Regions from separate parts of the Streptomyces bullii genome, predicted to be linked through region 1. Evidence: predicted binding sites of a transcription regulator. Region 1 holds the regulator's gene; each other region holds the start of a gene.
What was found. Region 1 encodes HrcA, which represses chaperone genes, less so after heat shock. Its sites were predicted from a motif close to TTNGCACTCNGNNNNNCNGAGTGCNAA; they were not measured.
Positions count from the first base shown of each region.

Region 1 (9,660 bases):
TCACGCCAGTTCGACGACGGGGACGGGCTCGCCGCGGCGCTGGCGGGCTGCGCGGGACTGGACGCGGAGCTCATAGCGGAGCGGATCAAGCGGCTGGTGCACGAGTTCGGCGCGCGCCCTCCGGCGGACGACCTGGCGCTGCTGGTGCTCCAGGCGCAGTGAGCCTCCGGGTGAGCGGGCGAGGCGCCGGCCGGGGTGCTGGACAATGGAAGACATGCCTTCCGCACTCCCCGACGGCGAGCCCGTCCCCGCCGACGGCGCGCTGCCCCCGCGGGCGCTCGCCGGGGCCGCCGACCGCCCCCTCGGGTTCTACCTGCACGTTCCGTACTGCGCGACCCGCTGCGGCTACTGCGACTTCAACACCTACACCGCGACCGAGCTGCGCGGCACGGGCGGCGTCCTCGCCTCCCGCGACAACTACGCCGAGACGCTGATCGACGAGATCCGCCTGGCCCGCAAGGTGCTCGGCGACGACCCGCGGCCGGTCCGCACGGTCTTCGTCGGGGGCGGTACGCCGACCCTGCTGGCCGCGGACGACCTCGTCCGCATGCTGGGCGCGCTCCGGGACGAGTTCGGGCTGGCGCCGGACGCGGAGGTCACGACTGAGGCGAACCCCGATTCGGTGGACCCGGCGTATCTGGCGCGGCTGCGGGAGGGCGGCTTCAACCGGATCTCCTTCGGCATGCAGAGCGCCCGGCAGCACGTGCTGAGGATCCTGGACCGCACGCACACGCCCGGGCGTCCGGAGGCGTGCGTCGCGGAGGCCCGCGCCGCGGGATTCACCCATGTGAACCTGGACCTGATCTACGGCACGCCGGGGGAGTCCGACGACGACTGGCGGGCGTCGCTGGAGGCCGCCCTGGCCGCCGGCCCCGACCACATCAGCGCCTATGCCCTGATCGTCGAGGAGGGCACGGGGCTCGCGCGCCGCATCCGCCGGGGCGAGATCCCGATGACCGACGACGACGTCCACGCCGACCGCTACCTGATCGCGGACGAGGCGCTGTCGGCGGCGGGCTTCGACTGGTACGAGGTGTCGAACTGGGCCACGTCGCGGGCCGGGCGCTGCCTGCACAACGAGCTGTACTGGCGCGGCGCCGACTGGTGGGGGGCCGGGCCCGGGGCGCACAGCCACGTAGGCGGGGTGCGCTGGTGGAACGTGAAGCACCCGGGCGCGTACGCGGCGGCGCTGGCGGCGGGGCGGTCGCCGGGGGCCGGGCGTGAGGTGCTGTCGGAGGAGGACCGCCGGGTCGAGCGGATCCTGCTGGAGCTGCGGCTGCGGGAGGGCGTGTCGTTGTCGCTGCTGCGGAAGGAGGGGCTTGCGGCGTCGCGCCGGGCGTTGTCCGAGGGGTTGCTGGAAGGCGGGCCTTACGAGGAGGGCCGGGCGGTGCTGACGTTGCGGGGGCGGTTGCTGGCGGACGCCGTGGTCAGGGATCTGGTGGACTGAGGGGCGGGCTCGGCGTCCCCGCCTAGGCGGGGGTGGGTCCGCAACCCGGCGGTGAGGGGCAACGACCCGGTGAGCTCCGGTGCCCCGGCCGGTGTCCCGAGGTGCTGCGGGGTCACCCGAGGCCGGGTGCCGCTTCGCCCATCTGTACAGCTCCGGTCGGCACGTGTGCCCGCGGCTCAACCGAACGGCGGTGGGTGGGGTGCTGCTTTGCCCGCCTGTGCCGCCGCGGCCCGGCGCCGTGTCGCACGCAGCGGCACGCGTGCCGCGGCTCAGCGCCGTGTCGCGCCCGGCACGCATGCCCGCGGCCTCAGCCGAACGGTCGCGGGCGGCGGAGTGGGGTCGGGTGTCGGGCTACGTCGGCGCCGTGACGAAGTCGATCAGTTCCTCCACCCGCCCCAGCAGCTCCGGCTCCAGGTCCCTGTAGGAGCGCACCCGGCCGAGGATCCGTTGCCAGGCCGCCCCCGTGTTCTCCGGCCAGCCCAGGGCCCGGCACACCCCGGTCTTCCAGTCCTGGCCGCGCGGTACCCGCGGCCAGGACTCGATGCCCAGGGACGACGGTTTGACCGCCTCCCAGATGTCGATGAACGGGTGGCCGACGACCAGCGCGTGCTCACTCGTCACCGACCGGGCGATGCGCCACTCCTTGGAACCCGGGACCAGGTGGTCCACCAGGACGCCCAGACGGGCGTCCGGGCCGGGGGAGAAGGAGTCCACGACGGACGGCAGGTCGTCGACGCCCTCCAGGTACTCCACGACCACGCCCTCGACGCGCAGGTCGTCGCCCCACACCTTCTCGACCAGCTCGGCGTCGTGCCGGCCCTCCACGTAGATGCGCCCGGCCCGGGCCACGCGCGCGCGTGCGCCGGGGACGGCGACCGAACCGGAGGCCGTGCGGGTGGGGCGCACCGGACCGCCCGAGGAGGGCCGTACGAGCGTCACCACCCGGCCCTCCAGCAGGAAGCCGCGCGGCTCCATCGGGAACACGCGGTGCTTGCCGAAGCGGTCCTCCAGCGTGACCGTGCCCGCCTCACAGCCGATCACCGCGCCGCAGAAACCGGTGACCTGCTCCTCCACCACCAGGCCCGGCTCGGCCGGGACCTCGGGAACCGGCTTGGGCTTCTTCCACGGCGGGGTCAGGTCCGGAGAGTACTGGCGCATTCGGATGACGATAGGAGAAGTCGGCGGGCGTTCACGGAGACACGCCGAACCGCGCGGCGAGGGCGTCGCGTTGCGCCCGGACGAACGCCGCGTCCACCACCGCTCCGTGACCGGGCACGTACAGCGCGTCCTCGCCGCCCAGGTCCAGCAGGCGGTCCAGGGCCGCCGGCCAGTGGGACGGCACCGCGTCCGGGCCCGCCTGCGGCGCGCCGGACTCCTCCACCAGGTCGCCGCAGAAGACCACCTCCGGGTCGCCCGGCACCAGCACGGCGAGATCGTGGGCGGTGTGGCCCGGGCCCACGTTCGCCAGCAGCACCTGGCGGCCCGCGCCCAGGTCGAGGGTCCGCTCCCCGGAGACCAGGTGGCGGGGCGGGGCCAGCGCGTCGGCCGCCTCCTCGGCCTGCCGGGCGTCCAGGCCGTGGGTCACCGCGTCCGCGCGCAGCTCCTCGCGGTCACGCGCGCGCGTGAACACCCCGTCCACGCCCACCGCCGCGAACACCTCCGCGCCCGCGAACGCCGCCGAGCCGAGGACGTGGTCGAAGTGTGGATGGGTCAGCGCGAGATGCGTCACACGATGACCGGCGAGTTCCCGCGCCTGCGCGCGCAACCGCGCGCCCTCGGCCAGGCTCGACCCCGCGTCGATCACCAGTGCCGCGCCCTCCCCGACGACGAGCCCGGCCGTGCAGTCCCACACCGGGAGCCGGCACCGCCCCACCCCGGCCGCGACCCGCTCCCATCCCAGCTCTTCCCAAGTCACCGTCATACGGCGACGCTAGCCGGGGAGCGGCGCCGTGGCGCCGCCACGGCACCGGCCTTGCCCGTGCCGTACCCCACCGCCGTACACTGGGCCGGGGAAGTCTGGCACTCGCACGCGCCGAGTGCCAGGAGTGTCAGGCGAAACCAGGCAGGACACCGGGCGGACGACTTCTGGAGGTGTGCGCGCATGCTCAGTGAACGCAGGCTTCAGGTGCTGCGCGCCATCGTCCAGGACTACGTCGGCACCGAGGAGCCCGTCGGCTCCAAGGCGCTCACCGAGCGGCACAACCTCGGTGTCTCCCCGGCCACCGTCCGCAACGATATGGCCGCCCTGGAGGACGAGGGCTACATCGCCCAGCCGCACACCAGCGCCGGGCGCATCCCCACCGACAAGGGCTACCGGCTCTTCGTGGACAAGCTCGCGGGCGTCAAGCCCATGTCCGCGCCGGAGCGGCGGGCCATCCAGAACTTCCTCGAGGGCGCCGTCGACCTGGACGACGTCGTGGCCCGGACCGTGCGGCTGCTGGCGCAGCTGACGCGGCAGGTCGCCGTCGTGCAGTACCCGTCGCTGACCCGGTCGACCGTGCGGCACGTGGAGCTGCTCTCCCTCGCGCCGGCGCGTGTGATGCTGGTGCTGATCACGGACACCGGGCGGGTCGAACAGCGTGTGGTCGACTGCCCGGCGCCCTTCGGCGAGACGTCGCTGGCGGATCTGCGCGCGCGGCTCAACAGCCGGGTCGCGGGCCGTCGTTTCACGGACGTGCCGAGCCTGGTCGAGGACCTGCCGGAGGCCTTCGAGGTCGAGGACCGCGGTACGGTCTCGACGGTGCTCTCCACACTTCTGGAGACGCTCGTCGAGGAGAACGAGGAGCGGTTGATGATCGGCGGCACCGCCAATCTGACCCGCTTCTCGCACGACTTCCCCCTCACGATCCGGCCGGTGCTGGAGGCGCTGGAGGAGCAGGTGGTGCTCCTGAAGCTGCTCGGCGAGGCCAAGGATCCGGGCGTGACCGTCCGTATCGGTCACGAGAACGCCCACGAAGGACTCAACTCCACGTCCGTCGTGTCGGTCGGCTACGGTTCGGGCGGCGAGGCTGTCGCCAAGCTCGGCGTGGTCGGACCGACCCGCATGGACTACCCGGGAACGATGGGAGCGGTACGCGCAGTGGCACGGTACGTCGGACAGATCCTGGCGGAGTCGTAGTGGCCACGGACTACTACGCCGTACTCGGCGTGCGCCGCGACGCGTCGCAGGAAGAGATCAAGAAGGCCTTCCGGCGGCTCGCGCGCGAGCTGCACCCGGACGTCAACCCCGATCCGAAGACCCAGGAGCGGTTCAAGGAGATCAACGCCGCCTACGAGGTGCTGTCGGACCCGCAGAAGAAGCAGGTCTACGACCTCGGCGGCGACCCGCTCTCGCAGGCCGGCGCGGCCGGCGCGGGCGGCTTCGGGGCCGGCGGCTTCGGGAACTTCTCCGACATCATGGACGCGTTCTTCGGCACGGCGTCGCAGCGCGGTCCGCGCTCGCGCACCCGCCGCGGCCAGGACGCGATGATCCGTATCGAGGTCGAGCTCGACGAGGCCGCCTTCGGCACCACGAAGGACCTCCAGGTCGACACGGCCATCGTGTGCACGACCTGCAACGGCGACGGCGCGGCGCCGGGGACCTCGGCGCAGACGTGTGACATGTGCCGGGGCCGCGGTGAGGTCTCGCAGGTCACCCGGTCCTTCCTGGGCCAGGTCATGACCTCGCGCCCGTGCCCGCAGTGCCAGGGCTTCGGGACCGTGGTGCCCACGCCGTGCCCGGAGTGCGCCGGCGACGGCCGCGTACGGTCCCGCCGTACCCTCACCGTCAAGATCCCGGCCGGTGTCGACAACGGCACCCGCATCCAGCTCGCCGGCGAGGGCGAGGTGGGGCCCGGTGGCGGTCCCGCCGGTGACCTGTACGTCGAGATCCACGAACTCCCGCATCCGGTGTTCCAGCGGCGCGGCGACGACCTGCACTGCACGGTCACGCTCCCGATGACGGCGGCGGCCCTCGGCACCAAGGTGCCGCTGGAGACGCTGGACGGCATGGAGGAGGTCGACATCCGCCCGGGCACCCAGTCCGGCCAGTCGATCCCGCTGCACGGGCGCGGTGTGACGCACCTGCGGGGCGGCGGACGCGGTGACCTCATCGTCCACGTCGAGGTGCAGACCCCGAGCAAGCTCGACCCCGAGCAGGAGAGGCTCCTGCGCGAGCTGGCCAAACTGCGCGGCGAGGAGCGCCCGCAGGGACAGTTCCAGCCCGGGCAGCAGGGGCTGTTCTCGCGGCTGAAGGACGCCTTCAACGGGCGCTGACGCGGGCGGCCGTGGGCCGGGGCGCGCGGGTGTGCCGCTGGTCCATGCCAGTCGGAAGGCCGGATTCGGACTCGCTCGGAGGACGTGACAACATGCGGTCATGTCCTCCGCGCTGACCGATCTCTTCCCGCATCCGATCGTGCAGGCCCCCATGGCGGGCGGCGTCTCCGTGCCGCAGCTCGCCGCCGCCGTGTCCGAGGCGGGCGGCCTCGGGTTCCTCGCCGCCGGGTACAAGACCGCCGACGGGATGTACCAGGAGATCAAACAGCTGCGCAGCCTCACCGGCAGGCCCTTCGGCGTCAACCTGTTCATGCCGCAGCCGGAGTACGCCGACCCGGCCGCCGTCGACGTCTACGCCCACCAGCTCGCCGGCGAGGCCTCCTGGTACGAGACCGAGCTCGGCGACCCCGACAGCGGCCGCGACGACGGCTACGAGGCCAAGCTCGCCGTCCTGCGCGACAACCCGGTGCCGGTGGTCTCGTTCCACTTCGGTGTGCCGAGCCGGGAGGTCATCGACTCCCTGCACCGCGTCGGCACGTTCACGCTCGTCACCGCGACCACCGCCGAGGAGGCCCGCGCCGTCGAACGCTCGGGCGCCGACGCGGTGATCGCGCAGGGCGTCGAGGCGGGCGGCCACCAGGGCACGCACCGGGACGTCCCGGAGACGGACGGTTCCGGTCTCGGCCTGCTGTCGCTGGTCGCCCAGGTCCGCGAGGCGGTGAGCCTGCCCATCGTCGCCGCCGGGGGCATCATGCGCGGCAGCCAGATCGCCGCCGTACTCGCGGCGGGTGCGAGCGCGGCCCAGCTGGGCACGGCCTTCCTCGCCACCCACGAGTCCGGCGCCAACGCCCTGCACAAGCAGGCTCTGACCAACCCCCTGTTCGTCCGCACGGAGCTGACCCGCGCCTTCTCCGGACGTCCGGCCCGCGGCCTGGTCAACCGCTTCCTGCGCGAGCACGGCCCCTACGCGCCCGCCGCCTACCCGGAGATCCACCACCTGACCTCGCCGCTGCGCAAGGCCGCCGCCAAGGCGGGCGACGCGCAGGGCATGGCGCTGTGGGCCGGGCAGGGGCACCGGATGGCGCGGGAGATGCCCGCGGGGCAGCTCGTGGAGGTGCTGGCCGGTGAACTCGCGGTCGCCCGGACAGCGTTGTCGGGATACCCGGGAGGTACGGGCCGATGACCGCGCCGGTGTTCGTGGTCGAGCACTTCCGGGCGGGCGGCGGCGGACGGTACGTCCTCGACGGCCCGGAGGGGCGGCACGCCGTCTCCGTGAAGCGGCTGCGGCCCGGCGAGGACGTGATCCTCACCGACGGGGCCGGGCACTGGGCGGACTGCGTGGTGCTCGGCACCGAAGGCAAGGACCGGCTGGTCGTCCAGCTGGACTCGGTGAGCGAGGAGCCGCCGGAGGAGCCCCGCATCACCGTCGTCCAGGCGCTGCCCAAGGGCGACCGCGGTGAGCTGGCCGTCGAGACGATGACCGAGGTCGGTGTCGACGCGATCGTGCCGTGGGCGGCGGCGCGCTGCATCACGCAGTGGAAGGGCGACCGGGGACTGAGGTCCCTCGCCAAGTGGCGGGCGACGGCCCGGGAGGCCGGCAAGCAGTCCCGCCGGGTGCGCTTCCCCGAGGTCGCGGACGCGGCGACGACCAAGCAGGTCGCCGCGCTGCTCGCCCGGGCCGACTTCGCCGCCGTGCTCCACGAGAGCGGCGAGGAGCCGCTGGCGACGGCCGAACTCCCCGCCGAGGGCGAGATCGTGCTCGTCGTCGGTCCCGAAGGCGGTGTCGCCCCGGAGGAGCTGGAGCTGTTCGCGGGGGCGGGAGCGAAGGCGTACGTGCTCGGCCCCACCGTGCTGCGCACCTCGACCGCCGGTACGGCCGCCGCCGCCCTGCTGCTCGGCCGCACCGGCCGCTGGTCCTGACACCGGGGGAACCGTGGAACTCGCCCAAGTACGTCTTTTCGTCACCGACTTCCCGGCCTGCTACCGCTTCTACGCCGATGTCCTCTCCCTCACGCCGCAGTCGGGCGCGGCCGACGGACCGTACGAGAAGTTCAGCCCCGACTCCGGCTCGGCGGGTATCGCCCTGCAGAACCGGGCGATGATGGCCGGGGTCCTGGACGAACTCGGCGAGACGGCGGCCGGCCACCGCTCGCTGGTCGTCCTGCGCGTCGACGACCTGGACGCCTGCTGCGACCGGATCACCTCCCGGGGCGCCACCCTGCTGCACGGCCCCGCCCCCATGACCGACCGCATGCGCGTCGCCCACCTCAAGGACCCGGAGGGCAACTTGGTCGAACTCCAGGAGTGGCTCCTGCCACGCGGCTGACCCCGGCTGCACGGGCAGCCGGGCAGCCGAGCGGTCCGGCGGGACGGATGCGCGGCGGTGGGGCGGGGGCGAGGGGCGTTGGGCGAGCAGGAGTTGGGCTACGCGAACGCGACGTGCGGGAGCGCAGCGTGGCCGTATGCGCCCTACCGCGCCGCCCCGGTCCGGTGGCAGGCTGCCCTTCATGGGGGCACTGAGGCCGATTTGGTGTCGAGAGCGGCGACAGCGGCGACAGCGTGGGACCAGGGTGGCGGCCGTGGCGGGGCTCGCGGTCGTCGCCGTGGGCGGAGTCGTCGCGTGCGAGCCGGGCGGACTGAGCTCCGCGTCCGTGGCGTACACGACCGACGAGACCGTGACGCGGGAACTCGACCGGCAGAAGACGGGGGTGCGCTGGCTCAGCTGCACCGGCTCCTACGGGGACAGCGGCACGTCCTCGCCGTCGGCGAGCGAGGACACCGTCGCCACCGTCGACTGCCAGGGGGAGACGAACGACGGCAAGGAGATCACCGTCGACGGCAAGGTCACCCACGCGGTGGACGGCGCGTGCGTCCGCGGTGACATCACCGCCAAGGTGGACGGCAAGGTGGTGTTCCACGTGAAGGGGCTCGGCGACTGCGACGCCACCAGCCCCCCGCCCGTCGGCGGCGACCCCACGTACGGGCGGCCCGGACCCACCGTCACCGTGACCGTCACGACGACCGTCTGGTGCGACCAGTACCCCAAGTGCCGACCGGTGGAAGGCAAGTGACGGTGACGGCCCCGGCAACTGATCCAAACCTCTGTCGGGCAGGGCGCCCCTTGCATAGGGTGATCGGGTGACACAGTCCGCAACGCCTGCGTATCTCCGGTTCCCGCACGTGCACGGCGAGTTGGTCGCCTTCACCGCCGAGGACGACGTGTGGCTCGCGCCCCTCGACGGCGGGCGGGCCTGGCGGGTCAGCGCCGACAACGTCCCGGTGACCCAGCCGCGGATCTCGCCCGACGGCACCACCGTCGCCTGGACCTCCACCCGGGACGGCGCCCCCGAGGTGCACATCGCCCCCGTCGACGGCGGCCCCACCCGACGCCTCACCCACTGGGGCAGCGGCAGGACCCAGGTCCGCGGCTGGACACCCGACGGGCAGGTGCTCGCCCTCACCGCCCACGGCCAGGCCAGCCTGCGCCGCACCTGGGCCCACGCCGTCCCGCTCGACGGCGGACCGGCCACCCGCCTGCCGTACGGGCCCGTCGGCGACATCGCGTACGGGCCGCACACCGTGCTGCTGTCCGCGCCGATGGGCCGCGAGGCCGCCTGGTGGAAGCGGTACCGGGGCGGTACGGCGGGCAAGCTGTGGATCGACCGTGACGGCGACGGGGAGTTCGTCCGGCTCCACGAGGAGCTGGACGGCAACATCGAGTACCCGCTGTGGGTGGGGGAGAGGATCGCGTTCCTCTCCGACCACGAGGGCACCGGCGCGCTGTACTCCTCCCTCGCGGACGGCTCCGACCTGCGGCGGCACACGCCGCACGGGGAGGGCTTCTACGCCCGGCACGCCGCGACCGACGGCTCCCGCGTCGTCTACTCCTCCGCCGGTGAACTGTGGCTGCTGGACGACCTGGACGGAGCAGAGCCGCGGCGGCTCGGCATCCGGCTCGG
Region 1 is NZ_JBHSNY010000001.1:377,489-387,148, reverse strand. It holds gene ACFPZJ_RS01830 (SpoIIE family protein phosphatase) at 1-162, shown strand, start outside; gene hemW (radical SAM family heme chaperone HemW) at 215-1,447, shown strand; gene ACFPZJ_RS01820 (DUF3097 domain-containing protein) at 1,799-2,605, opposite strand; gene ACFPZJ_RS01815 (MBL fold metallo-hydrolase) at 2,637-3,368, opposite strand; gene hrcA (heat-inducible transcriptional repressor HrcA) at 3,549-4,565, shown strand; gene dnaJ (molecular chaperone DnaJ) at 4,565-5,701, shown strand; gene ACFPZJ_RS01800 (nitronate monooxygenase) at 5,802-6,884, shown strand; gene ACFPZJ_RS01795 (16S rRNA (uracil(1498)-N(3))-methyltransferase) at 6,881-7,621, shown strand; gene ACFPZJ_RS01790 (VOC family protein) at 7,635-8,027, shown strand; gene ACFPZJ_RS01785 (hypothetical protein) at 8,209-8,772, shown strand; gene ACFPZJ_RS01780 (S41 family peptidase) at 8,840-9,660, shown strand, end outside.

Region 2 (9,660 bases), on a different contig from region 1:
GGCGTGCACGTCGGCCGGGATGTCCAGCATCCGCACGCCGTCCTCGCCGACCCTGCGCCGGACCGCCTCGCGGTCGCCGTCGGACAGCGCCGAGCACACCCACAGCGCGCCCGCGTCCGGCCCGATCGCCGACAGCCCGGAGACCAGCCCGCCGCCGCCCCGTTTGGCGTGCAGCGAGCCGTCGTCGCCGACCGAGTAGGAGACCGGGCCACGGTTGGAGGCCACCAGTACCTGCGCAGCACCGTACGTTGAAGCCATACGCCTCAACCTAGCCCGGCCCGGAAACGCTCAAACGTACGATCCCGCCGTATACGGCCGGACGCGTGCACCTCACGCCACCTTGCGTTTCTGGTACTCGGCGATCTCCACCATCGGCGGCCGCTCCTCGGTGTCCACCGAGTACGTGCGCGGTTCGAAGCCGTCCTCGCCCCGCTCGAACTGGGTGAGCGCCGGCCGGATCAGATGGCCGCGGGCCAGCCGCAGCTGGGCCGTGCGGTAGATCGCGGCGGACATCCGGCCGAGCGCCTGGCCGTCCTGGTGCCGGTGCTTGCGCACCCCGACGTCGACCTGGGCGAGGGCGTCCAGGCCCACCAGGTGCAGGGCGTCGACCAGCATGCCGAGCTCCACGCCGTACCCGACCGGGAACGGCAGCTGTTCCAGCAGCGAGCGGCGGGCCGCGTACTCGCCGCCGAGCGGCTGCACGAAACCGGCCAGCTGCGGCCAGTGCATGTTGAGCAGCGGGCGGGCCATCAGCTCGGTGACCCGGCCGCCCTGCCCGGCCGCCGTCGTGCCGGAGGCGGGCCCGTCGGACACGGTGAGCGGACGGTCGTACATGGCTTTCACCAGGTGCACGTCCGGGTCGGTGAGCAGCGGGCCGACGATCCCGGAGACGAAGTCGGAGGAGAACTCCCTCAGGTCGGCGTCGACGAAGCAGACGATGTCCCCGCGGGTGGCCAGCAGGGAGCGCCACAGCACCTCCCCCTTGCCGGGCAGGGCCGGGAGACGCGGGAGTATCTCGTCCCGGTGCACCACCGTCGCGCCCGCGGCGGCGGCCACCTCCGACGTGCGGTCGGCCGACCCCGAGTCGACGACGACGATCTCGTCGACCAGGGGCACCTGCCGCATGAGGTCGTGGCGGACGACCGCGACGATGTCGCCGACGGTCTCCTCCTCGTTGAGCGCGGGCAGGACGACGGAGACCGACTGGCCCGTGCGGTGCTTGGCGGCCAGGATGCGGTGGAGGGGGCGATCGGTCACGGACCAGGAGCGGGTGCTCAGCCAGCGCTCGACTTCTTCCAGCACGGTCTGCGGGCTCCTCACTGTTGTCTCGCGGTTCGGACGACTATCTCAACTGTCCTGGCCTTCGGTTACAGTCTTGACCAACGCGGGTGACCATCGCATGTCCGGGGTCGCCCGCCGCTGACAACCGCATACAGCTCATCCAGAGGGGCAGAGGGACACGGCCCGATGAAGCCCCGGCAACCCTCCAGCCGGTTCTCGTAGGTCACTGGCGACCGCTTCGCGCGAGGCTCCCGGCTAGGGAAGGTGCCAAATCCGTCTCACGGCGAGATGCGTCGTGAGGAAGATGAGGAGAAAGGGCCTCGCCTCACATGGCTGTGCAGACTGCTGCAAGCACCACCCATTCCGTCGACCTCGGTCCCGCGGCCGCGCTGAGCTGCCGCGAGTGCGGTCACCGGGTACCCCTGGGACCGGTCTTCGCATGCGAGGAGTGTTTCGGCCCGCTGGAGATCGCCTACGACTTCTCCGCCTACGACGCCGAGGAGCTCCGCAAGCGGATCGAGGCGGGCCCCGCGAACATCTGGCGTTACGCGCCGCTGCTGCCCGTCCCCGCGGACGTGGCCGGCAAGCCGAACCTGAACCCGGGCTGGACCAAGCTGGTCCAGGCCGACAACCTGGCGCGCGAGCTCGGCGTGACCGGCGGACTGTATGTGAAGGACGACTCCGGCAACCCGACGCACTCCTTCAAGGACCGCGTCGTCGCCCAGGCCCTGGAGGCCGCCCGCGCCTTCGGCTTCACCACGCTCTCCTGCTCCTCCACCGGCAACCTGGCCGGCGCCGTCGGCGCGGCCGCCGCCCGGGCCGGTTTCCGCTCCTGCGTGTTCATCCCGCACGACCTGGAGCAGGGCAAGGTCGTCATGGCCGCCGTCTACGGCGGTGAGCTCGTCGGCATCGACGGCAACTACGACGACGTGAACCGCTTCTGTTCCGAGCTGATCGGCGACCCGGCGGGCGAGGGCTGGGGCTTCGTCAACGTCAACCTGCGGCCGTACTACGCGGAGGGCTCCAAGACCCTGGCGTACGAGATCTGCGAGCAGCTCGGCTGGCGGCTGCCGGACCAGATCGTCGTCCCGATCGCCTCCGGTTCGCAGCTCACCAAGATCGACAAGGGTCTGCAGGAGCTGATCAAGCTGGGGCTGGTCGAGGACAGGCCGTACAAGATCTTCGGTGCTCAGGCCGAGGGCTGCTCGCCGGTGTCGACGGCCTTCAAGGCCGGGCACGACGTCGTACGTCCCCAGAAGCCGAACACGATCGCCAAGTCCCTCGCCATCGGCAACCCGGCCGACGGCCCCTACGTCCTGGACATCGCGCGCCGCACGGGCGGTGCCGTGGAGGACGTCACGGACGAGCAGGTGGTCGACGCGATCAAGCTGCTGGCCCGCACCGAGGGCATCTTCGCCGAGACGGCGGGTGGCGTGACGGTGGGCGTCACGCGCAAGCTGATCGACAACGGCGCACTGGACCCGTCCAAGACCACCGTCGTGCTGAACACCGGCGACGGCCTCAAGACCCTCGACGCGGTGGCCGGCACCGGTCTGACCGCCACCATCCGCCCGACCCTGGACTCCTTCCGAGAGGCTGGCCTCGCATGAGCGTGACCGTCCGCATCCCCACCATCCTGCGCACCTACACCGGCGGCCAGGCCGAGGTTCCGGCCGAGGGCGCGACCCTCGCCGAGGTCATCGCCGACCTGGAGAAGAACCACACCGGCATCGCCGCCCGCGTCCTGGACGACCAGGGCAAGCTGCGCCGGTTCGTCAACGTGTACGTCAACGACGACGACGTGCGGTTCGAGCAGGGCCTGCAGACGCCGACCCCCGAGGGCGCCGGCGTGTCCATCATTCCGGCGGTCGCCGGCGGCTGAATCGGGTCGGCCGCCCCGATTCCGGGTGTGGTCGTTACCATCGGTAACGAAGGTCACCGAGAGTTCATCGAATTGCCCCCTCCGTAAGAGAAGCGGAAGGGGCAATTCAGTGTGATTGAGCGCGGTACAGTTGGGGAACGCGATGTCGATCCGCTGATCGCGCACCCTGAATTCCTGCCGCGCACCCGTCGAGATGTAGCCAAAGTGTGGGTGTCATTCGCGCCTTTTGTGGCTTTCGCGTGGTCCGACTTGCCCTGAAGTGGGACGAATTGTCGCCACATTCCGGACCGGTCGCGTCCAGAATTCTCGTCCGATTGACCTGTTGCAGACGGCAGTTGGACAGATACATTCGGCCGCGGTCGACGCGTTCCGGCGCACGCCCCCAACCGTTGGGGGGTGAGGTCTGACCCGGATCCGCGAAGTGTGGATCTGTGCAAGGGCCAGTAATAGGGGAGTTAGGCATGGCTCAGGGCACCGTCAAGTGGTTCAACGCGGAGAAGGGGTACGGCTTCATCGCGGTCGACGGTGGTGCGGATGTTTTCGTCCACTACAGCGCGATCCAGATGGACGGCTACCGCACCCTGGAAGAGGGCCAGCGGGTCGAGTTCGAGATCTCGCAGGGCCAGAAGGGCCCGCAGGCCGACATGGTTCGCGTCACCGCCTGAACGCGCGACCAACGACCAACCGCAACCAAAGGGTCTTCTCCGAAGGGCCCGTACCTCCCGGGGTACGGGCCCTTCGGCTTGTCCCGGGGGCCGAGTTGAGGCGCGCGGGCGTCCTGACCCCCGGGTCGCCCGGCTCGCCGACCCGCCGGTGGTGCGGCCCAGGCGGCCTGCTGGTCTCTCCGGGGCCCACTGGCCTCCGTGCGCGGCGCACCGGGCTGTTCGGCGGGCCGCTCGCGCCCGTGTCCCTGCTCGTCGTGGTCCCGCCGCGACCGCGGGTGCGGCGCCTCCGGGGCCGTCCGGTGGCGCGGGCGCCGATGCGGCGGGGTGGTGGCCGCGACCGCGTTCGGCTCGTCGTGCTGAGCGTGTCGCGGGGCGCCGGGTTCCCGGTTTCGTCGCGGGTGCCAGGCGCCGGTTCCCGGCTTCGTGATCCGGCCGTCGTGCCGCCTTGCGGCTTGTCGGGGCGCTGACGCGCCTGAGGCGCCGCCGGCGCGTGGCGCGTCGGAGTGGTGGTGTCGCGCGCGTGCTCGCGGTCGCGTGCCTGGTCGGTGCCCCTTCGTAACACCGCCGCCGGGGTGTCGAGTGCTGCGACGGTCTGTTCGCCCGGGGCTGAGTAGGGGGACCGTAGGGCGGGAGCCGCTTGCACTCGACTAGGGCGAGTGCTAATCATTGGCGTTAGCACTCTGAAGGTGAGAGTGACAACTGGAAGGACCGGGTCGGTGAGGCCACGGGCCAGGTGGGGCAAGGAACCACCGGTCGGGGCCGTCCGTCGCGGGCGCGGGCGCGGTCCGAAGTAATCACCCCCAGTCCTGGAGGGACCACTTCACATGGCCAAGATCATCGCGTTCGACGAGGAGGCGCGGCGCGGCCTCGAGCGCGGCATGAACCAGCTCGCGGACGCCGTCAAGGTGACCCTCGGCCCCAAGGGCCGCAACGTCGTCCTCGAGAAGAAGTGGGGCGCCCCCACGATCACCAACGACGGTGTCTCCATCGCCAAGGAGATCGAGCTCGAGGACCCGTACGAGAAGATCGGCGCCGAGCTGGTCAAGGAAGTCGCCAAGAAGACGGACGACGTCGCCGGTGACGGTACGACCACCGCGACCGTTCTCGCCCAGGCCCTGGTCAAGGAGGGTCTGCGCAACGTAGCCGCCGGCGCCAACCCGATGGCCCTGAAGCGCGGTATCGAGAAGGCCGTCGAGGCCGTCTCCGCCGCCCTGCTGGAGCAGGCGAAGGACGTCGAGACCAAGGAGCAGATCGCCTCCACGGCCTCCATCTCCGCCGCCGACACCCAGATCGGTGAGCTCATCGCCGAGGCGATGGACAAGGTCGGCAAGGAAGGCGTCATCACCGTCGAGGAGTCCCAGACCTTCGGTCTGGAGCTGGAGCTCACCGAGGGTATGCGCTTCGACAAGGGCTACATCTCGGCGTACTTCGCCACCGACATGGAGCGTATGGAGGCCGTCCTCGACGACCCGTACATCCTGATCGCCAACCAGAAGATCTCCGCGGTCAAGGACCTGCTCCCGCTCCTGGAGAAGGTCATGCAGTCGGGCAAGCCGCTGCTGATCATCGCCGAGGACGTCGAGGGCGAGGCCCTGTCGACCCTGGTCGTCAACAAGATCCGCGGCACCTTCAAGTCCGTCGCCGTCAAGGCCCCGGGCTTCGGCGACCGCCGCAAGGCGATGCTGAACGACATCGCCATCCTCACCGGCGGTGAGGTCATCTCCGAGGAGGTCGGCCTCAAGCTGGAGAACACCTCCCTGGACCTCCTGGGCCGCGCCCGCAAGGTCGTCATCACCAAGGACGAGACCACGATCGTCGACGGTGCCGGTTCCGCCGAGCAGGTCGCGGGCCGCGTGAACCAGATCCGCGCCGAGATCGAGCAGTCCGACTCCGACTACGACCGCGAAAAGCTCCAGGAGCGCCTGGCCAAGCTCGCGGGCGGCGTCGCGGTCATCAAGGCCGGTGCCGCCACCGAGGTGGAGCTCAAGGAGCGCAAGCACCGCATCGAGGACGCCGTCCGCAACGCCAAGGCGGCCGTCGAGGAGGGCATCGTCGCCGGTGGTGGCGTGGCCCTGCTCCAGGCCTCCCAGGTCTTCGAGAAGCTGGAGCTCGAGGGTGACGAGGCGACCGGCGCCAACGCCGTGCGCATCGCGCTCGAGGCCCCGCTGAAGCAGATCGCCGTCAACGCCGGCCTCGAGGGCGGCGTCGTGGTGGAGAAGGTGCGCAACCTGACCCCGGGCCACGGCCTGAACGCCGCGACCGGCGAGTACGTCGACCTGGTCAAGGAAGGCATCATCGACCCGGCGAAGGTGACCCGTTCCGCGCTGCAGAACGCCGCCTCCATCGCCGCGCTCTTCCTCACCACCGAGGCCGTCATCGCCGACAAGCCGGAGAAGGCCGCTGCCCCGGCCGGCGGCGGCATGCCGGGCGGTGACATGGACTTCTGATCCTCCGAAGATTCTTCGAGGATCGGACACGTCCCTTTCCGTGCCGAGGGCGGCACTCCCTGGAAGCAGGGGGTGCCGCCCTCGGGCGTGTGCGGGATCACAGGGCGGCGCGCCCGCCGGGCGGAATGCCCTCCCGCGCCGGACCGGTTGACCGTGAGACGCGATCATTGCGCGTGCACCTACCGACCGGTCCACCCGGCGGTTGGTGCCCGCCCACAGGAGCTGGTCGAGGAGGTAGCCGTGGGCGCCGTGGATCTCCACGCCGTCGAAGCCGATGCGCTCGGCGGCGGCCGCGGCCTCGGCGAACGCGCAGGCGTCCTGCTTCCACTGCGAGTGGCGGAAGATCACCGGGAACTCGGGCGAGACGGTCTCGCGTACGGCGGCTCTCCAGCCGGTCGAGCAGCCCTCGAACTCCGGCAGTCAGTAGCGGCGCGTCGACGCGTGGAAGGCGTCCACACCGGCCGCCGCCAGCGGGGCGAGGATCGCCTCCAGCTCCTCGGGCGACTCGGCGAGGCGCGTCCGGGGGGCCTTTGCCGGCACGGTCGGCCGGGCCTCCACTTGATTGCCTCAGTCAATTATCGTGGGCGGTCGCATGTCACGAACGACACGGCGCGTCCACGCACGTCCACCTCCCGCAGCGAGGAGCCCGCGATGACGACACCCGCCCCCCGCCCGTCGAAGGCCGGCGACGCCGCCGAGCCCGTCGTCCACACCGCCGCCGGAGCGGTGCGCGGGCGGTGGGAGGACGGGCTCGCGGTGTTCCGCGGCATCCCCTTCGCCGAACCGCCGGTGGGCGAGGCGAGGTTCGCGGCGCCCCGGCCGGCCCGCGGCTGGGACGGCACACGGGACGCCTCCGCCTTCGGGCCGCCGCCCCCGCAGGACCTGGGCATAGCGGGCCGCCCCGGTGTCCTCGACACCCCGGAGGGCGACGACTGGCTGACCGTCAACGTCTGGACACCGGACCCGGACCCGGTGGCCCGCCGCCCCGTGATGGTGTGGATCTACGGCGGCGCCTACAAGCTCGGCCACTCCGGCAGCCCCGGCTACGACGCCCGCCTGATCGCCCGCGACGGCGACCTGGTCGTCGTCACGCTCAACTACCGCGTCGGCATGGAGGGTTTCGCCCGGATCGACGGTGCGCCCGCCAACCGGGGCCTGCTCGACCAGGTCGCCGCGCTGGAGTGGGTACGGGACAACATCACGGTGTTCGGCGGCGACCCGGACCAGGTCACGGTGTTCGGCGAGTCGGCGGGCGCCGGTTCGGTCGCCTCGCTGCTGGCCATGCCGAGCGCGGCCGGACTGTTCCGGCGGGCGATCGCCCAGAGCGTGCCGGGGACCTTCTTCTCCGACGAACTGGCCCGGGACATCGCGACGGCCCTCGCCGCGGAGGCGGGCCTGCGCCCGACGGCCGCCGACCTGTCCACCGTGGACCCGCGCCGGCTGACCTCCGCCGGTGAGGCGCTGAGCGCGAAGATGCTCCAGTACGTGGACCGCTGGGGTCAGGTGGCCCCCACGGTGACCCCGTTCTCTCCTGTCGTCGACGGTGAGATCCTGCCGACGACTCCCTGGCAGGCACTGGCGTCCGGCGCGGCCGGGGACGTCGACCTCGTCGTCGGCCACAACCGCGACGAGTTCCGCCTCTTCGTCGCCCTTTCCGGCCGCCTCGGTCAGATCAGCGACGAGCAGGCCACCTCGGCGCTGCGCCTGTTCGCACCGACCGGGGAACGGGCGTACCGCGCCGCTTACCCGCGGGCCACGCCGGGCGAACTGTTCGAACGCGTGCAGACGGACTGGCTGTTCGCCATGCCCTCGCTGCGTCTGGCCGAGGCGCGGCTCGCGGGCGGCGGACGCGCGTACGTCTACGAACTGACCTGGCCGGCCCCCGTCAACGGCGGCGCCTTCGGCGCCTGCCACGGCCTGGACATCCCCCTGTTGTTCGGCACGTACCAGGCCGACCTGGGTGCCCTGCTGTTCGCCGGGGTGGAGCCGTCGCCGGAGGCGGAGGCGCTGTCGTCCCGGTTCCGGGCGTCCTGGACGGCGTTCGCCAGGAGCGGCGACCCGGGCTGGCCGGCGTACGACACTGAGCGGCGGCTGACGCAGGTGCTGGACGCGCAGCCGGAGGTCAGGCCCTACCCGCAGGAGGCGTCGCGCCGCCTGTGGGAGGGGTACGCGTTCGCGCCTCTGCCGCTTCTGTAGGCGCTACAGGTTGCCCATCGGCTCGATGTCGACCCGCACCGGGTGCCCCCACACGCGCAGCACCTCGTAGTCGGTGAACTCGTGCACCACCCGGTACGCCATGGCCGGCCGGGGCCCGCGCAGCTGGGCGGCGACGTACAGCTCGGCCTCGCGGCGGTCCCGGCGCGGGGTGCCGCACAGCTGCCACGCCTGGCCGTTCCAGGCTTCCGGGAGCCAGCGCTGCTGGGGCTGGGGGCGGTCGCCGCGCACTCCGTAGCGGGACTGGACGGGCTCGGTGGGCCGGGGCTGTGGGGAGCCGCCGCCTGCGTACTCGGCGCGGCGGGCGGCCCTGCGGCGCGTCTCGCACAGCAGGCACAGGTCGGGGGCGGAGGCGTCGACGGGCCCGTTCGGATGCTCCGGGCACCGCGTGCTCGGCGCGGCCGTCGTGACGCTCTCCTCCAGCAGGTCCAGGGCTCGCCGCAGATCGGCCCGCACCTCGTGCAGTTTGGCGTCCGGGGTGTCGGCGGTGAGGGCTTCGCCGTGCTCGCCGAGGAGGCGCAGGGCACGGCCCAGGGCGGTGAGCTGGGCGTGGTTCATGGGGTCAATTGTGGGTCAGTCGGCGTGGTCCTTGAGCTTCTCGGTGTTCAGGGCGATGGCCAGGGGGAGGGCAGTTCGACGGGGGCGCCAGGAATACGAGGAGACCTGCTGGTAGCGGCCGTCCTTCGGCGCGCTGAAGACCCGGACTCTCGGCGACCAGCGGGGCGAGGGCGGCGCAGTCGGCCTGGGAGAGGGACAGGACGGGCGCCGTACGGCCGAGGGCAGCCAGGAGGACGTGGGCGCGGGACCGGTGGGGGGGCGGAGCTTCTCGGCGCTCGGGTACGTCCCCGCGCGTGAAATCAGCATGGAGGCGTACTCCCTGATCGCTGTCGTCTGCGCCTCCGCCTCTGCGGCCTCCGCGAAATGCTCCCGGTATCTCGACTTCGCCGCCGCCCCACAGTTCCTCGCGAAGAACTTCCCCGTCCCCAGCACCTCGTCCAACAGCCGCGCGCAATCCGGCTGCATCCGCCGCGTTCCCGCCTCCAGCTGGCCGACATCGTGGAGTCGCTGCGGGACCCTCTCAAGGGGGTCGGTGTCGTGCTGCCGTCGCTCGGCGTCGACCCGGTGACCGGGGCGAGCGACGAGCCGTTCGCCCTGGTCGAGCTGGGGCGGT
Region 2 is NZ_JBHSNY010000007.1:132,012-141,671, forward strand. It holds gene ACFPZJ_RS21065 (alpha,alpha-trehalose-phosphate synthase (UDP-forming)) at 1-258, opposite strand, end outside; gene ACFPZJ_RS21070 (glucosyl-3-phosphoglycerate synthase) at 331-1,302, opposite strand; SAM riboswitch class I at 1,435-1,592, shown strand; gene thrC (threonine synthase) at 1,611-2,891, shown strand; gene ACFPZJ_RS21080 (MoaD/ThiS family protein) at 2,888-3,163, shown strand; gene ACFPZJ_RS21085 (cold-shock protein) at 3,625-3,828, shown strand; gene groL (chaperonin GroEL) at 4,653-6,275, shown strand; partial or broken gene ACFPZJ_RS21095 (oxidoreductase) at 6,411-6,623, opposite strand; gene ACFPZJ_RS21100 (hypothetical protein) at 6,550-6,702, shown strand; gene ACFPZJ_RS21105 (carboxylesterase/lipase family protein) at 6,927-8,471, shown strand; gene ACFPZJ_RS21110 (hypothetical protein) at 8,475-9,047, opposite strand; gene ACFPZJ_RS21115 (hypothetical protein) at 9,063-9,353, opposite strand; partial or broken gene ACFPZJ_RS21120 (transcriptional regulator) at 9,345-9,542, opposite strand; gene ACFPZJ_RS21125 (hypothetical protein) at 9,546-9,660, shown strand, end outside.
Region 2: a site for HrcA is predicted at 4,465-4,491, ahead of groL (chaperonin GroEL). Genes of this name have one in related genera too.

Region 3 (9,660 bases), on a different contig from region 1:
CGTCCGCATCGAGGACCAGATCGCCCAGGGCGACCGGGTGTGCACCCGGTGGAGCTGGGACGCGACCCACACCGGCGAGTTCCTGGGGCTGCGGCCGACCGGGCGGAAGGTGTCCATGACCGGGACGACCATCTTCCGGTTCGGGGGCGGTGGGAAGATCGTCGAGGGGTGGTGGCAGTACGACCGCCTGGGGCTGATGGCGCAGCTCGGGGCGCTCGACGATCTGGAGATCTAGGAGCAGCGGCGCGCGGGCGTACGGGAGAAACCCCCGTTCCGACCGGAACGGGGGCTTCTTCCGGAGTGCGTGCCTCAGTGGGCGTGGCCGTGGCCGTGGCCCGCGGCGGCCGGCTCCTCCTCTTCCTTCTTCTCGACGACCAGGGTCTCGGTCGTCAGGAGGAGGGAGGCGATGGAGGCGGCGTTCTCCAGGGCGGAGCGGGTGACCTTGACCGGGTCGATGACGCCGGCCTTGACCAGGTCGCCGTACTCGCCGGTGGCGGCGTTGTAGCCGCTGCCCTTCTCCAGCTCCGCCACCTTGGAGACGATGACGTAGCCCTCGAGGCCGGCGTTCTCGGCGATCCAGCGCAGCGGCTCGACGGCGGCGCGGCGGACGACCGCGACACCCGTGGCCTCGTCGCCGGTCTTGTCGAGGTTGCCCTCCAGGACCTTCACCGCGTGGACGAGCGCGGACCCACCACCGGAGACGATGCCCTCCTCGACCGCGGCGCGGGTCGCGGAGATGGCGTCCTCCAGGCGGTGCTTCTTCTCCTTCAGCTCCACCTCGGTGGCGGCGCCGACCTTGATCACGCACACGCCGCCGGCCAGCTTCGCGAGGCGCTCCTGGAGCTTCTCGCGGTCCCAGTCGGAGTCGGTGGTCTCGATCTCGGCCTTGATCTGGGCGACGCGGCCCTCGACGTCCTCCTTCTTGCCGGCGCCGTCGACGATCGTGGTGTCGTCCTTGGTGACGGTGACGCGGCGGGCGGAGCCGAGGACGTCCAGACCGACCTGGTCGAGCTTGAGGCCGACCTCCTCGGAGATGACCGTGGCGCCGGTGAGGACCGCCATGTCCTGCAGCATCGCCTTGCGGCGGTCGCCGAAGCCGGGGGCCTTGACGGCGACGGCGTTGAAGGTGCCGCGGATCTTGTTGACGACGAGGGTGGACAGGGCCTCGCCCTCCACGTCCTCGGCGATGATCAGCAGCGGCTTGGAGGAGTTGGCCTGGATGATCTTCTCCAGCAGCGGCAGCATGTCCGCGATGGCGGAGATCTTGCCCTGGTGGATGAGGATGTACGGGTCGTCCAGGACGGCTTCCATGCGCTCCTGGTCCGTCACGAAGTACGGCGACAGGTAGCCCTTGTCGAAGGCCATGCCCTCGGTGAAGTCCAGCTCCAGGCCGAAGGTGTTGGACTCCTCGACGGTGATGACACCGTCCTTGCCCACCTTGTCCATCGCCTCGGCGATGAGCTCGCCGACCTGCTGGTCCTGGGCGGACAGCGCGGCGACGGCGGCGATGTCGGACTTCTCGTCGATCGGGCGGGCCGACGCGAGCAGTTCCTCGGAGACGGCGGCGACGGCGGCGTCGATGCCCTTCTTCAGGGCGGCCGGGGAGGCGCCTGCGGCGACGTTCTTCAGGCCCTCGCGGACGAGCGCCTGGGCCAGCACGGTCGCGGTGGTCGTACCGTCACCCGCGATGTCGTTGGTCTTGGTCGCCACCTCCTTGACCAGCTGCGCGCCGAGGTTCTCGTACGGGTCCTCGATCTCGACCTCGCGGGCGATCGTGACACCGTCGTTGGTGATGGTGGGGGCGCCGAACTTCTTGTCGATGACGACGTTGCGGCCCTTGGGACCGATCGTCACCTTGACCGTGTCGGCGAGCTTGTTGACGCCGCGCTCGAGGGCGCGACGGGCGTCCTCGTCGAACTTCAGGATCTTCGCCATGGGAGCGTGAGCCCTCTCGGAAATCTGGGTGAAAGCACTGCGCCCCGGGCGCCCGGCTTCTTATCGGTCGCGGGGGCCAGGGGCGCAGTAGCAGAGCAAAAAGAGGTGGCTTACTTCTCGACGATCGCGAGCACGTCGCGGGCCGAGAGGACGAGGTACTCCTCGCCGTTGTACTTCACCTCGGTGCCGCCGTACTTGCTGTACAGCACGACATCGCCGGTCTTCACGTCGAGCGGGAGACGCTCGCCGTTCTCGAAGCGGCCCGGGCCCACGGCCAGGACGACGCCCTCCTGGGGCTTCTCCTTGGCGGTGTCCGGAATGACCAGGCCAGAGGCCGTGGTCTGCTCGGCGTCCAGCGGCTGGACCACGATGCGGTCCTCGAGCGGCTTGATGGCAACCTTGGAGCTGGCGGTCGTCACGATCCGACCTCCCCCTTCGGAGATCTCACGGGGTTAACTGTCTGAGGTGGCGACCAGGTCGATCCGTCGTCGCGGGTGCCGGACCTGCCCGTCGCGTTGTTGGCACTCTCCGGGTGGGAGTGCCAGAGCCGAGACTATGACCGTCGTTAGCACTCGGTCAAGCGGAGTGCCAATTGCCTGCGCGCGTCGGTGGGGGTTTCGTGCGGGCGTACGTTTTCGCGCCTGCCCGGCGTCGGTGCCTGGGGCGGGTGCCAGCCCGGCGCCACGCTGCCCCCCCCCCGGCCTCGCTCGGACGACGGGACCCCCACCGCCCGGCCGTACCGCCCTGCGGGGTGCAGTGCTCGGCGTCGGTGTGCTGCCGTCGGGGGCTGCCGCCCCAGGTCCCCGCTTCGGCCTGAACGGCCTCGTCCTCGAGCAACGGACGGGCTGGGCCCGGGTCAACGACTCACCGGCGCCGAAGCGGTGCCGCCGGTCGCCGCCGGATACCGCTGGACGTAGTCCTCCAGCCGCCCCACCCTCAACCGCCGCCCCTCGATCTCCCGGAGCAGTCGTACCGTGCGTTCCACCAGGGGGACGCCCGTCGTGCCGGCGTCCGGGGTGACGGCCACGATGTCGCCGGGGCGCAGGTCGTGCCCGCCCCGGGTGTAGGTCAGCGTGCCGTCGCCTCGGACCGCGGCCCGCCACAGGACGACCGCCGTGATGCCACAGTCGGCGGCGGCGCGCAGGGTCGTCGTGTCGTACGTGCCGTGGGGCGGGCGGAAGAGGTGGGGGCGGACGCCGAAGCGGGCGCGGAGTTTGTCCTGCTGACCGCAGATCTCGGCGCGCTGGCCGGCGTAGGGCAGGCCACGCAGGGCGGGGTGGTCGAGGGTGTGGTTCTGGATGCTCGCGCCGACCGCCCGCAGGCGCGCGAGATGGCCGTACGCCGGGCCGACGACGCGGTCCGTCAGGAAGAGGCTGACCGGCAGGCGGCGGGTCCTGACGAGGTCGGCGAAGCGCGGGTCACGCTCGGCGTCGTCGTCGTACGTCAGGAAGACGACGCGGTCGCGGGTGGGGATGTGATCCACCACGGGAGGGAGAACGGAGGGCGTCGCGCCCTGCCCCGGCGTCCGGGGCCGGCCGTCCGACGGCACCGTGCCGGTGCAGCCGCTGAGCAGGGCGGCGGCGGCCAGGGCCACGGCCGCCAGGCCGCACGGCCTCACAGGTAGTCCTCCAGGCGCCCCACCGCGTAGCCCTCGGCCGTGACCTTGTTCAGGAAGCGGCGGATCATGTCGGGCATCGCGCCCTTCCAGTGCTCCCGGCCCCGGAAGTGGCTGAGCACGATGTCGCCGGGGTGCAGAGCGCGGTCCCACTCGCGGTACTCCCAGCGGTCGACGAAGACCTCCTCGTTCCACAGCGGGACGTACCGGATGCCGCAGGCCTTCGCGGCGTGCAGCGTGGCCCTGTCGTAGTTGCCGAAGGGCGGGCGGAAGAGGACGGGGCGCTTGCCGTAGCGCTCCTCGATCACGTCCTGCATGCCGCAGATCTCGCGCTTCTGGCGGGCGTAGGACAGTGCGGGCAGATAGGGGTGGTGCAGGGTGTGATTGTTCAGGGCCGCTCCCTGGGCCTGCATCTTCCCGAAGTAGGCGTAGTCCTCCTTGACCAGGTAGTCGCTGAGGAAGGCGGTGTAGGGAATCCTCAGTTCGCGCGTCATGCGCAGGAACTCCGGGTCCTTCTCCGCGCCGTCGTCGATGGTGAGGAAGACGACCTTGTCCTTGGTGGGGACCGTGGTGAAGACCGGGGGGAGGTCGAACTCCCGGTGGCCGTCGACCTCGAACCCCTTACGGGTGGTGATCCTCGGCTTCTGGGCGGGAGGCGCCGGGGCCGTCAGCGGGACCTTCCGCAGGCCCCAGCGCCGTGCGGCGGCGACCCGGGCGGCGTGGGCCGCGCGCAGCTTGGTGGCGTAGGAGTCGAGCGCACGGGCCGGGGGCGCGTCGAGGGGCTGCTGACCGGCGGCCGGCCGCGCCCCGTCGCCGCCCTCCTGCGCGCAGCCCGAGGTGATGGTGGCGACCGCGAGCACGGCGAGGCCGAGCCGCGCCCGCCCGAAAGCCCGGTTTTTATCGTTTCTTACGACTGCTCGCATGGAGCGGGATCCTCGCAGGGCGCCGCGCCGAACCCGCCCCGACACCGCGACCGGCGGCCCGCCGTCCACCGACTGGCCCACAACCGCCTCTGGCCGACAATGTTCCGGTGAACGACCTCGCCCCTCTCCTCACCCCCGAAGGCCGTGCCCTCCTCGACGAGGTGCGCGGCACCGACCCGGCGCGGGAACTCGCCGTCGCCACCCGGCTGCGCCGCGACCACCCCGCGGAGCTGGTGTCGGCGGCGCTCGGCCAGGCGCGGCTGCGGCAGCGGGCGGCGGCGAAGTTCGGGGCGGAGGACGCCGAGCGGATGTTCTTCACGCCGAACGGGGTCGAGCAGTCGACGCGCGCGAGCGTGGCGACGTACCGCGCCCGGCGGATGCGGGAGCTGGGCGTGGCCTCGGTCGCCGACCTGTGCTGCGGGATCGGCGGTGACGCGATCGCGCTGGCCCGTGCCGGAATCCGGGTGCTGGCCGTGGACCGCGACCCGCTGACGGTGGCGGCGGCGCGTGCGAACGCCGACGCGCTGGGGCTCGCCGGGCTGATCGAGGTGCGGGAGGCCGACGTCACGGAGGTGGACACGGCCGGTTACGACGCCGTCTTCGTCGACCCGGCCCGGCGCGGCGGGCGGGGCCGGATCTTCGACCCGGAGGCGTACTCGCCGCCCCTGTCCTGGGCGATCAGGACGGCCCGGACGGCTCCCCGTGCCGCACTGAAGATCGCGCCCGGCATCCCGCACGAGGCGATCCCCTCCGACGCCGAGGCCGAGTGGATCTCCGACGGCGGGGACGTGAAGGAGGCGGTGCTGTGGTTCGGCACCGAGCCGGGGGCGGTACGGGCGACCCTGCTGCCCGGGTTGCGCACCCTGCTCTCCCAGGGGCTGCCCGACCCGGTCGTCCGCCCCGTCGGGCGGTACCTGTACGAACCCGACGGGGCCGTCATCCGGGCACACCTGGTCGCGGAGGTCGCCCAGCGGCTCGGCGGCGGGCTGCTCGACGCGACGATCGCCTACGTCACGGCGGACGAGCTCCGGCCGACGCAGTACGCCACCGCTTACGAGATCACCGACCATCTCCCCTTCAACGTCAAGAAGTTGAAGGCGCTGCTGCGGGAACGGGAGGTCGGCACGCTGACCGTGAAGAAGCGGGGGTCGGCGGTCGAGCCGGAGGAACTGCGCCGGAAGGTGCTGCCCAAGCCGCACGGGCCGCACTCCGCGACCGTCTTCCTGACCCGGGTCGCCGGAGCGCCGGCGATGCTGGTCGGGCATCCCGCCCGATGAGCCGCTGAGCCGGTGAGTCCGATGGGCCGGGAGCCGGGTGAGCCGGCCGATCCCGGTGAGTCCGGTGAGTCCGCTGAGTCCGGTGCGGGATCACGGGTGACCACCTCGGGGTCGCTACGTCCACTTCGTGCAGGTGGCGGGACGGCCGTAGCTGCCCTGGCAGGCCTGGTACCTGATGAACTTGCCGTTGATGTAGCGCGGCACGGCGATGGTGTCGTGCCAGTGGCCGGTGCTGCTCAGGCGCCGGCGGCAGCTGGAGGCCGTCGTGCCGTCGGTCCAGGTGAGGACCAGCCAGGTCTCGGTGTCGTCCGGGTCGACGGCGGTCCAGCCCGTGGCCCAGTAGTAGGTCAGGTTCGGGCGGTTGGCGCGCATCAGCCTGAACCCGCCCACCAGCTCGCCGTCCTCGCTGAGGTCGTGTTCCTCGGCGGCTTCGGAGGGACCCCAGTTGGTGTCGGCGTACTGGACCGGCCAGGCGGGGTGCGAGGGCCCCGTCTCCTTCGTGCAGCCGGCGGAGAGGACCTGGTCGGTCTTCGGGGGCCGGGCGACCGGCGGCGCGGCGTCCGGTTTCCGGGTGGGAGCGGGACGGCTGACGGGTGAGGGGACCTCGCCCGCGGACGGGTCCGGCGCGGGGACGGCGCGGTCGGTGGGTTTCGGGGTGGCCGATCCGCTGGGGGACGGGGAGGCGCCCGGGGCGGAGGGGCCGGCGGAGACCGTGCTGCCGTCCGTCGGTGTCGCCGTGGCCGCACGGGGACGGCCGGCTGGGCCGTCGGCCACGGTGGTGGACGCCAGGACCGTGAGGGCGGCGAGGGCGGTGCCGATGAGCAGGGTCCGCTTGCGTATCCGCGGTGCCGCGTCGCGCGGGGCCTGCACGATCGTCGCGATGACGCCGGTGTTGGAGAACGCGTTGGGCGCGGTGGCGAGGGAGTCGCCGGTGTCGGACGCCCGGACCGCAGGGGCGGGCACGGGGGCGGTGGCGTCCGGGGACGGGGCCTGGCAGCCGGAGTTGGCGGTGCCGGTGTCCTCCGCCCGGGCCGCTCCGGTCCTCTCGGCGACGAACGGCGGCGTCGGCGAGCCGCCTTCGGCATCAGGCGCGTGAGCGGCCGGGCCGGACCGGTGGCGGCGCTTCGGATCCATGACGGGAGAGCTCCCTCTGTCCAGTGGGGCTGGGCGGGTCAGCGGGTGTACCGGACCCCGGTGTTGGCGCTGCTGCCGGCGCCGTCCGCGTGGGCCGGTCCGGTGCTGTCCGCCCGTGCCGGGCCGCTCGCCGCGTCCGCGGGCTTGACCACGCCGGAGGTGGCGTCGCCGCCGGCGGTGGCCGTGGCCGCCCCGGTGTTGCGGGCCTCGTCCCCGGGGCCGGGTTCGGGCGACGCGGGCGTGGCCGCGGGCCGCTGGAGAAGGGCCCAGAGCAGGGCCACGATGCCGGTGGCGGCCTGCACGGAGGCACCGGCCAACTGGCCCGTGTCCGGGCTGTCCAGGAGCCAGACCACCGGAGTCGACGCGATACCCACCCCAGCGGCGACGACCGACACGATCTTCCACGTCTGCGACACGGACCCCCCAGCCCACTCCCCCACACCGGCATCCGGCGGCTCGTCGGTCCACGGCTGCGCGTGGCCGCTCACCGACAGCAAGAACGCGCACCGGCGACCATCGGTTACGGCCGGGCCTGCCGCCCGCTGGGCGGTCCGGTCAGCCCGCCTGTGCCGCCCGGCGCAGCAGCAGCCGCCGTTCCGGCGCGTTGCGGGTCAGCGACGCGGCCCGTTCGAACTCCGCCCGGGCCTCGGCCGTGCGCCCCAGCCGTGCCAGCAGATCACCGCGCACGCTGGGCAGCAGGTGGTAGTCACGCAGGGCGGGTTCGGCGGCGAGGGAGTCGACGAGGGCCAGCGCCGGTTCCGGTCCCTCGGCCATCGAGACGGCCACCGCGCGGTTCAGCTCGACGACGGGAGACGGGGAGCGGACCGCGAGCAGACCGTACAGCGTGGCGATCATCGCCCAGTCGGTCTCCTCGAAGGTGTGGGCCTGCGCGTGGCAGGCGGCGATGGCGGCCTGGAGGGCGTACGGGCCGGGGCCGCCGGTGGCGTCGGCGCGGGCGAGGGCGGCGATGCCCCGGGCGATGAGCATGCGGTTCCAGCGGGCGCGGTTCTGGTCCTTGAGCAGGACCGGTTCGCCGGACGGCCCGGTGCGCGCGGCGGCGCGGGACGCCTGGAATTCCAGGAGCGCGGTGAGGCCGTGGACCTCGGGCTCCTTCGGCATCAGGGCGGACAGCACCCGGGCCAGGCGCAGGGCGTCCTCGCACAGCGCCGGGCGGAGCCAGTCGTCGCCGGACGTGGCCGCGTACCCCTCGTTGAAGATCAGGTAGATGACCTCCAGGACCGAGCCCAGACGGGCCTCGCGGTCGGGGCCGTACGGCACCTCGAAGGCGACGTTCTTCGTGGCCAGGGTCCGTTTGGCGCGCACGATGCGCTGCGCGACGGTCGGTTCGGGCACCAGGAAGGCGCGGGCGATCTCGGCGGTGGTCAGGCCGCCGAGCAGACGCAGGGTCAGGGCGATGCGGGCCTCGGCGGACAGCACCGGGTGGCAGGCGGTGAAGACCAGGCGGAGCAGGTCGTCGTCGATGTCGTCGGGGTCTGCGGGTTCCTCCGGCGGCGGCACGTCGGACAGGTCACGGCCGATCTCGGCCAGCTTGCGGGCGTAGTTCTCCCGGCGGCGGACCAGGTCGACGGCGCGGTTGCGGGCCGTGGCCATGAGCCAGGCGCCCGGGTTGTCGGGGACACCGTCCCGCGGCCACTGCTCCAGCGCGGCGACCAGCGCGTCCTGCGCCAGCTCCTCGGCGATACCGACGTCCCGGACGACACGGGTGACCCCCGCGATGATCCGCGGCGACTCGATCCGGAAGACGGTCTCGATGGCCGAGCCGGTCTCGTCGCCCGACTGCGTGCCAGGAGGCCCAGTGGGCGGTCGGGGCGACGGGGAGGCGGTGGGCTGCGGTGTCACAGCCCACCATCAGACACCCTCACCGGCGCTCGGCCAAGGAATCCGCTCAGTCCTCGGCGATCTGCCGGACCTCGGCGGTGATCGTCCAGTACTCCTCGTGCAGCTGCAGGAAGCGCTTGGCCCACTCGATCGCCTCGGCCTTGTCCTTGCACTGCGAGATCGAGTAGCCGCCGATCACTTCCTTGGACTCGGTGAACGGCCCGTCGGTGACGGACAGCTTCCCGCCCGCCCAGTGCACCCGGCTGCCCTCAGAGGTCGGGGTGAGTCCGGCCGTGTCGAGCATGACCCCGGCCTTGGTGATCTCCTCCAGGAGCTTGCCCATGCGCTCCTGGAGCTCCGGGCTCGGCCCCTCGGCGGGTGCGTTCTTCTCGTCGATACGGATCAGGGTGAGAAAGCGCGGCATCGTGACTCCTCGGGATCGGTGGCCGGGTCCTTCCCGGCCTCTCACCCCTGCGTCGAACGGGAGACACCTGGATCGACACGCTCGCGGGATTTCTTCGAGATTTTTTCCGCGGGCCTGTTTTCCCAAGTCACGCTTGCCACTTCACGGCGGTCACGAACGCCGCCTTCGCCTGCGGCGCTCCCACCGCCCTGCCCCCGACCACCGGAGCCGCGTCCGGCGCGATCCGCTTCGGGCGGTCACGCAGTTCCCAGACCGCGCCGTCGCCGGCGTCTCGGCCCCGGCGACGGCCGCCAGGTCGGCGCGGCCGTCGCCCTCGACGTCCTGGAGCCGGACGGCGCTGCCGAACCGATCGGACGGTGACTTCACCGGCGACGACCGCCGGTGTCAGCAGGCCGGCCACGAGCGGCACGGTCCACGGCGTCCGTACGCACGGCTGGCACAGACCGACCCCCAGGCTACGGCGACACCTCACCGCGCCTGACCCGTCACCGTGCGCGGGGGTTGTGGCCGTGG
Region 3 is NZ_JBHSNY010000012.1:250,165-259,824, reverse strand. It holds gene ACFPZJ_RS31960 (ester cyclase) at 1-235, shown strand, start outside; gene groL (chaperonin GroEL) at 310-1,935, opposite strand; gene groES (co-chaperone GroES) at 2,046-2,354, opposite strand; gene ACFPZJ_RS31945 (polysaccharide deacetylase family protein) at 2,792-3,553, opposite strand; gene ACFPZJ_RS31940 (polysaccharide deacetylase family protein) at 3,550-4,473, opposite strand; gene ACFPZJ_RS31935 (THUMP-like domain-containing protein) at 4,581-5,750, shown strand; gene ACFPZJ_RS31930 (hypothetical protein) at 5,865-6,884, opposite strand; gene ACFPZJ_RS31925 (hypothetical protein) at 6,923-7,300, opposite strand; gene ACFPZJ_RS31920 (RNA polymerase sigma factor) at 7,440-8,744, opposite strand; gene ACFPZJ_RS31915 (YciI family protein) at 8,791-9,147, opposite strand.
Region 3: a site for HrcA is predicted at 2,501-2,527, ahead of groES (co-chaperone GroES). Genes of this name have one in related genera too.